2 linked regions of the Salinarimonas sp. genome follow. The protein of the gene in region 2 interacts with the protein of the main gene of each other region in a pairwise test. Links are inferred from orthologs where the notes say so. Each region holds a gene or a part of one and is shown on either strand. Other genes may lie near its edges. The genes, in order: ABL310_RS22655 and ABL310_RS06850.

The links.
Region 1: the proteins of ABL310_RS06850 (region 2) and ABL310_RS22655 interact in binary tests that used the Escherichia coli proteins (3 or more experiments, as listed by UniProt). The link is inferred for Salinarimonas sp. from one-to-one orthologs.

Annotation. Positions count from the first base shown.
Region 1 is NZ_CP157794.1:4,883,413-4,886,674, reverse strand. The notes cover bases 309-3,262. They hold ABL310_RS22655 (penicillin-binding protein 2), read right to left. Parts: upstream 2,692-3,262; coding sequence 925-2,691; downstream 309-924. Other genes in these bases: rsmH (16S rRNA (cytosine(1402)-N(4))-methyltransferase RsmH), read right to left, coding at 3,114-3,262; ABL310_RS22650 (hypothetical protein), read right to left, coding at 2,698-3,117; ABL310_RS22660 (UDP-N-acetylmuramoyl-L-alanyl-D-glutamate--2,6-diaminopimelate ligase), read right to left, coding at 309-928. Outside these bases: more of ABL310_RS22660, read right to left, coding at 1-308. UniProt on the Escherichia coli protein: Essential cell division protein that catalyzes cross-linking of the peptidoglycan cell wall at the division septum. Required for localization of FtsN.
Region 2 is NZ_CP157794.1:1,473,026-1,476,120, forward strand. What follows is about bases 234-3,020. They hold ABL310_RS06850 (biosynthetic peptidoglycan transglycosylase), read right to left. Parts: upstream 2,101-3,020; coding sequence 1,366-2,100; downstream 234-1,365. Other genes in these bases: ABL310_RS06835 (deoxyguanosinetriphosphate triphosphohydrolase), read right to left, coding at 234-357; erpA (iron-sulfur cluster insertion protein ErpA), read left to right, coding at 438-764; ABL310_RS06845 (DUF411 domain-containing protein), read left to right, coding at 877-1,356; ABL310_RS06855 (polyprenyl synthetase family protein), read left to right, coding at 2,195-3,020. In the rest of the region: more of ABL310_RS06835, read right to left, coding at 1-233; more of ABL310_RS06855, read left to right, coding at 3,021-3,095. UniProt on the Escherichia coli protein: Peptidoglycan polymerase that catalyzes glycan chain elongation from lipid-linked precursors. May play a role in peptidoglycan assembly during cell division in collaboration with other cell division proteins.

The sequences.
Region 1 (3,262 bases), 3.4 Mb from region 2 along the record:
CGAGACCCGCCGCGACGAGGGCGTTCTCGACCTGGAAGTCGCCGATCAGCGGGAAGTCGACCTCGGTCTCCCCGCCCGCATGCGCGATCGTGAGCCGCTGCGCGAAGCCCGCGCGCGCGGACGCGACGAGGCGCAGGTCCGCGCCCTTCGCGCCCGTGGTGAGCACCCGCCGGCCGGTCTCGCGGGCGACCGCCTCGGCGCGGTCCGACCAGTCCCCGTCGGCGTTGATCACGGCGGGCGCGTCCGGCGGCAGCAGCGCCCGGAACAGGCGCATCTTCGCCTCGAAATAGGCCTCCATCGTCGGATGGTAGTCGAGATGGTCGCGGCCGAGATTGGTGAAGGCGGCGGCCGTGAGGCGCACGCCGTCGAGGCGCTTCTGGTCGAGGCCGTGGGAGGAGGCCTCCATGGCGAGATGGGTGATCCCGTCCGCGGCGAGGCGCTCCAGCGTCTCGTGCAGCGCCACCGGATCCGGCGTCGTCAGCCCGCCGTACGTCGCGCCCGACGCGGTGACGATGCCGAGCGTGCCGAGGCTCGCGCAGGCGCGGCCGAGCGCGGCCTCGATCTGGCGGGCGAAATCGGCGACCGAGCTCTTCCCCGCCGTGCCGGTGACGGCGAGGATCGTCTCCGGCTGGCGCGGATGCATGCGCGCCGCCGCCTGCGCCAGGGCAGCGCGGGCGTCCGTTACGCGGATGTAGGCGACCTGCGCCGGCAGGTCGGCGGGCCGCTCCGGCTCGCCCGCGACCGCGACCGCGCCCGCGGCGATCGCCGCGGAAACGAAGGACATGCCGTCGACCCGGGTGCCGGGCACGGCGACGAAGAGGAAGCCCGCCGCGACCTTGCGGCTGTCCACCGCGACGCCGGCGATCGCGACGTCCCGCGCCTCGGGCGGGGTCTCGTCGAGAAGATCGCCGAGCCGCGCGTCGCTCACCGCTGGATCCCCCAGGCGCCGGCGCGCGCCATGGCCGGGAAGGGCGCGACCGGGGGCTCGAAGCGGGGCGGGATGTCCAGCATGGGCGCGACGCGCTCGATGATCTTTCCGGTGGTCGGGGCGGCGTTCCATCCGGACGTCGCGAAGCCGTGCGTCTCGGGCAGCGCCTTCGGCTCGTCCAGGACGGTCAGGAACAGATAGCGCGGATCGTCCGCCGGCGCGACCGCGAAGAAGGTGTTGAGCCGCTTGTCGCGGGCGTAGCGGCCGTCGACCACCTTCTCCGCCGTGCCGGTCTTGCCGCCGACGAAGAAGCCGGCGATGGCGGCCGAGCGGGCCGAGCCCTCCTCGGCGTTGAGCCGCATGACGTAGCGCAGGGCCTCGCTCGTCTCCCGCGAGATCACCTGGTCGGCGAGCGCCTGCGCCTCGTCCTCCGAGCGCGCGAGGAAGGTCGGCGGGATCAGATAGCCGCCGTTGACCATCGCGGCCGTGGCCATGCTCGCGGCGAGCGGCTGCACGGCGATGCCGTGGCCGAAGGAGATGGTGGCGGTGTTGATCTCGCCCCAGCGCGGCGGCAGGATCGGCGCGGCGCTCTCGGCGAGCTCCGTGCGCAGGCGCCCGAGGAGGCCGAGCTCGCGCAGGAAGTCCTGCTGGTGCTGCGGCCCCAGCGCCAGCGCCATCCGCGCCGTGCCGACGTTGGAGGAGTGGATGAACACCTCAGGCACGGTGAGCGGCCGGTTCTCGCCGCGATAGTCGCTGATGGTCTGGCGGCCGAAGCGCAGCGAGCCGCGGGCGTCCAGCACCGAGTTGATGGTGAAGCGGCCCGATTCGAGCGCCTGGGCGGTGGTGACCGCCTTCATCACCGAGCCCATCTCGTAGACGCCGACGTTGATCCGGTTGATCCGGTCGGGCTGGAGGGCGTCGGTGGGGACGTTCGGGTCGAAGTCCGGCAGCGAGACCAGGCTGACGATCTCGCCGGTGCGCACGTCGAGCACGAGGCCCGCGGCGGCGATGGCGGAGAATTTCTCCATCGCCGCGGCGAGCTCCGCGCGCTGGGCGTGCTGGACGCGCAGGTCGATGGACAGCCGCACCGGCTCGAGCTCCGGCGTCTCGCCGGGCGGGATGTCCTCGCCCTTCAGGACGAGGCCCCGCGCGTCGATCCACTGCTCGATGCCGGCGATGCCGACGTTGTCGATGTCGGCGAAGCCGAGCACGTGCGCGGCCGCGACGCCGTTGGGATAGACGCGCTTGTTCTCCGGCAGGAAGCCGACGCCGGGAATGCCGAGGGCGTGCACCTCCGCCTGCTGGCGCGGCGTGATCTCGCGCTTGACCCAGATGAAGCCGCGGTTCGTCGAGAGCTCGTTGCGCAGCCGGGTCGCGTCGAGATCGGGGAAGACGGCGGTGAGCAGCTCCGTCGCCTCGTCGGGGTCGATGACGTTGCGCGGCTCGGCGTAGACCGAGACCATGGTGATGTCGGTCGCGAGGATCTCGCCGTTGCGGTCGAGGATGTCCGGGCGCACCGCGCCGATCTCGCTCGAGGCCGCTCCGCGCGCGCTGCGCTCCACGTCCGGCTGGACGCCGAGCATGACCAGGCGGCCGGCGACGACCGCGAACAGGCCGGCGAAGCAGACCATGACGAGGGCGACGCGCGCCCGGCTCTTGTCGGCGCGCAGGCTGAACAGCCGGCCGAAGAAGCCGCGGCGGCGCTTGTCGGGGCCGGTCTGCGGCGCGGGCTCGTCGTCGGGGTGGTGGGTCTCGCGCGACACGGGGCGCTACCTCGCGGGCGTGCGGGTGGAGGGCGTCGTCGAGGGCGCGGCCGGAACCGAGCCGGTGATGGCGGGCGCGCCCGGCGTCGCCGTCGGCGCGCCGAGGCCGAGCGCCTGCAGCTTGGCGCCGATCTCGTCCGCGTCCGGCGGCCGGTCCGGCAGGTCCTCGAAGCGGGCGAGATGCTCGACCGCGAAGGGCACGACATCGGGCAGGTGCGCGTCGGTCAGCGCCTCGACCCGGTCGGGACGGTTGAGGAAGGCCCATTCCGCGCGCAGCACCGCGATCATCTCGCGCTCGCGCTCGATCTCGCGCTCGAGCCGGGCGAGCTCCTCGGTCTGGCGGATGGTCTCGTACTTGATCGAGTAGGCCCACACGGCCGAGCCGATGAGGCCCGCGATGGCGGCGACGTGCAGGAGCTTGATCATCGCCGGCCTCGCGTGCGGGTCTCGTTCGGGAGCGCGGCGAGCGCCTCGATCGCCGCGAGGGGCGCCTGCGCCGGGGCGTCGAGCCGCTCGCCGGCGCGCAGCTTGGCGGAGCGCGCCCGCGGGTTGACGGCGAGCTCCTCCTCGG
Region 2 (3,095 bases):
CAGGGCGTCGAGCGCGTCCTCGCCGGTATGCCCGAAGGGCGTGTGGCCGAGGTCGTGCGAGAGCGCCAGCGCCTCGGCGAGGTCCTCGTCGAGGCCGAGCGAGCGCGCCAGCGCGCGAGCGATCTGCGAGACCTCGATCGTGTGGGTGAGGCGCGTGCGGAAATGATCGCCCTCGTGGAAGACGAAGACCTGCGTCTTGTGCTTGAGCCGGCGGAAGGCGGTGGAGTGGATGATGCGGTCGCGGTCGCGCTGGAACTCTGAGCGCGTCGGCGAGGCGCCGGCGCCATGCTGCCGGCCGCGGCTCGCGCCCGGATCGCAGGCGTAAGCAGCGCGCCATCTCTCGCCGCCCGAGCGCATGACCTCTCCCCGTTGCGGACCGACCGCTCCCGACTTACATTTCGAGAAACCGATTTGGCAAGGTCGAGGGCGTATCGAGAATGGCCGGTATCGAGCTCACGCCGCGCGCTGCGAAGCGCATCAGCGAGATCATGAAGTCCGAGGCGCCGGGTTCGATGCTCCGCGTCTCCGTTCAGGGCGGCGGCTGCTCCGGCTTCCAGTACGCCTTCGACATCGACGCCGCCCGGCAGGAGGACGACATCGTCGTCGAGCGCGACGGGGCGGGCGTGCTCATCGACGAGATCTCCCTGCAATACATGGACGGCGCGGTGATCGATTTCGTCGACGACCTGATCGGCCAGTCCTTCAAGATCGAGAACCCCCAGGCCCAGGCGAGCTGCGGCTGCGGGGTGAGCTTCACGATCTGAGCGCGGCGGCGCGGCGGGCAGGGGAGGGGACGCGCGGCTCCTTCGTCCGCGCCGCCGCGCCTCGCTCGACGTCGCGCCCTGCGCGGCCCCCTCGGTGAAAGGAGACACGCCCATGACCGTCGCGATGCACCGTCGCGCCTTCCTGGCCGGGCTCGCGGCGGCGCCGCTGGCCGCATTCACGCCGGCGCGCGCGCAGAGCCTGCCGGAGGTCGTCGTCTGGAAGGACCCCGATTGCGGCTGCTGCGGGGCCTGGGTCGACCACATGCGAGCGGCCGGGTTTTCTCTGACCGTCAACGAGACCTCCGACATGGGGCCGGTCAAGCAGCGGCTCGGCGTGCCGCAGATGCTCGGCTCGTGCCACACCGCGACGGTCGACGGCTACGTCCTCGAGGGGCACGTGCCGGCCGAGGCCGTCAAGCGGCTCCTCGCCGAGCGGCCGCAGGCGCACGGCCTCTCGGTTCCGGGCATGCCCATCGGCTCGCCGGGCATGGAGGTGCCGGGGGTGGCGGACGAGGAATACGACGTCGTCCTCTTCGGCGAGAGCCGGCTCGAGCGGTTCTCGCGCTACCGCGGGGGCGCGCGCATCGGCTGAGCGGGTCGCTCAGGCGCCGCTCTCGTCCGCGAGGCACCCGAGGATGTCGCCCGAGCCGCGCTCGCGCGCCATCAGGTTCTCCGCCAGCCGGCGGTGCCCCGCCGCCGGCGCGCCGGGATCGCGCCCGCGCGGGTTCGGCAGCGCCGTGGCGAGGAGCGCGGCCTCGCGGCGGGTCAGCTCGGCGGCGCTCTTGCCGAAATGCGCCCGCGCCGCCGCCTCGATGCCGAAGACGCCCTCGCCCCATTCGGCGACGTTCAGGTAGACCTCGACGAGTCGCCTCTTGCCCCAGACGAGGTCGATCCACAGGGCGAGCGGGATCTCGATCGCCTTGCGGAGATAGGAGCGCTCCGGCCAGAGAAAGACGTTCTTCGCCGTCTGCATGGGTATGGTGGAAGCCCCGCGCTCGGCCCCCGCCTCGATCACCTTGAACAGCTCGTCGAAGTCGACCCCCGCATGGCGGCAGAAGCGGGCGTCCTCCGAGGCGACGACCATGCGCGGCACGTGGGGCGAGATCGCCTCGAGCGGCACGACCGTGCGGTTCACCGGCTGGAGCGTCGCCCAGCGGCCGATCATCAGGGTCGAGACGGGGGTGATCGCGCTGCCGATCAGCGTCAGGAGGACCAGCACGACGGCGAGCGCCAGCGCCCCGCGCCAGGCGATGGCGAAGAGCCAGCGCCCGAGCCGGCGGAGCAGCCCCCGCCGGGGCGTCCGCCCGGTCTCGTCCGTCTCGATGCGCTGAGCCATCTGATTCCCGCAGCCTGCGCCCCCGCCCCGTACTTGACCCGGGAACGCGGCTGCGGCAAGCGGGCGTCCGACGTCTCACCGAGGTTGCTCCCCGATGCCGTACGAACCCCTGTCCTTCGAGGCGCGCCTGCGCGCGGTCGCCGCAGAGGTGGAGCGCCGGCTCGACGCGCTCCTCGCCGACGCGCCGCGGGACGGCGAGATCGCGCGGCCCGACCGGCTGATGGCGGCGATGCGCCACGCGGCGCTCGCCGGCGGCAAGCGCCTGCGGCCCTTCCTCGCGGTGGAGTCCGCGCGCCTGCTCGGCTGCGAGGGCGAGGCCGCCTGGCGCGCAGGGCTCTCGGTCGAGCTCGTGCACTGCTATTCCCTGGTCCACGACGACCTCCCGGCCATGGACGACGACGACCTGCGCCGCGGCAAGCCGACCGTTCACGTCGCCTACGACGAGGCGACCGCGATCCTCGCCGGCGACGCGCTGCTGACGCTCGCCTTCGAGGTCGCGGCGGAGGCGGGGGAGGGCGTTCCGGCGGGCGTCTGCGCGTCGCTCGCCGCCGGCCTCGCCCGCGCCGCGGGGCTCGCCGGCATGGTCGGAGGGCAATTGCTCGACCTCGCCGCCGAGGGGCGCTACGGCCCGCGCACGCTGGGCGAGGTCGACATCCGCCGCCTTCAGGCGATGAAGACCGGCGCGCTCCTCGCCTGGTCGGCGGAGGCCGGCGCGGTGGCGGCGCAGGCGCCGGCGCAGGACAGGGCGCGCCTGCTGGCCTACGGCCGCGCGCTCGGCGCCGCCTTCCAAATCGCCGACGACATCCTCGACCGCGAGGCGACGGCGGAGGCGCTGGGCAAGGCCGTGGGCAAGGACGCGGAGAAGGGCAAGGGCACGCTCGTCGACCTCCTCGGCCTGGAAGCGGCGCGCGCCGAATGCGACCGGCTGGTGGCCGAGGCCGAGGCGGCGCTCGCGCCCTACGGCGACCGGGCCGGGATCCTGATCGAGGCCGCGC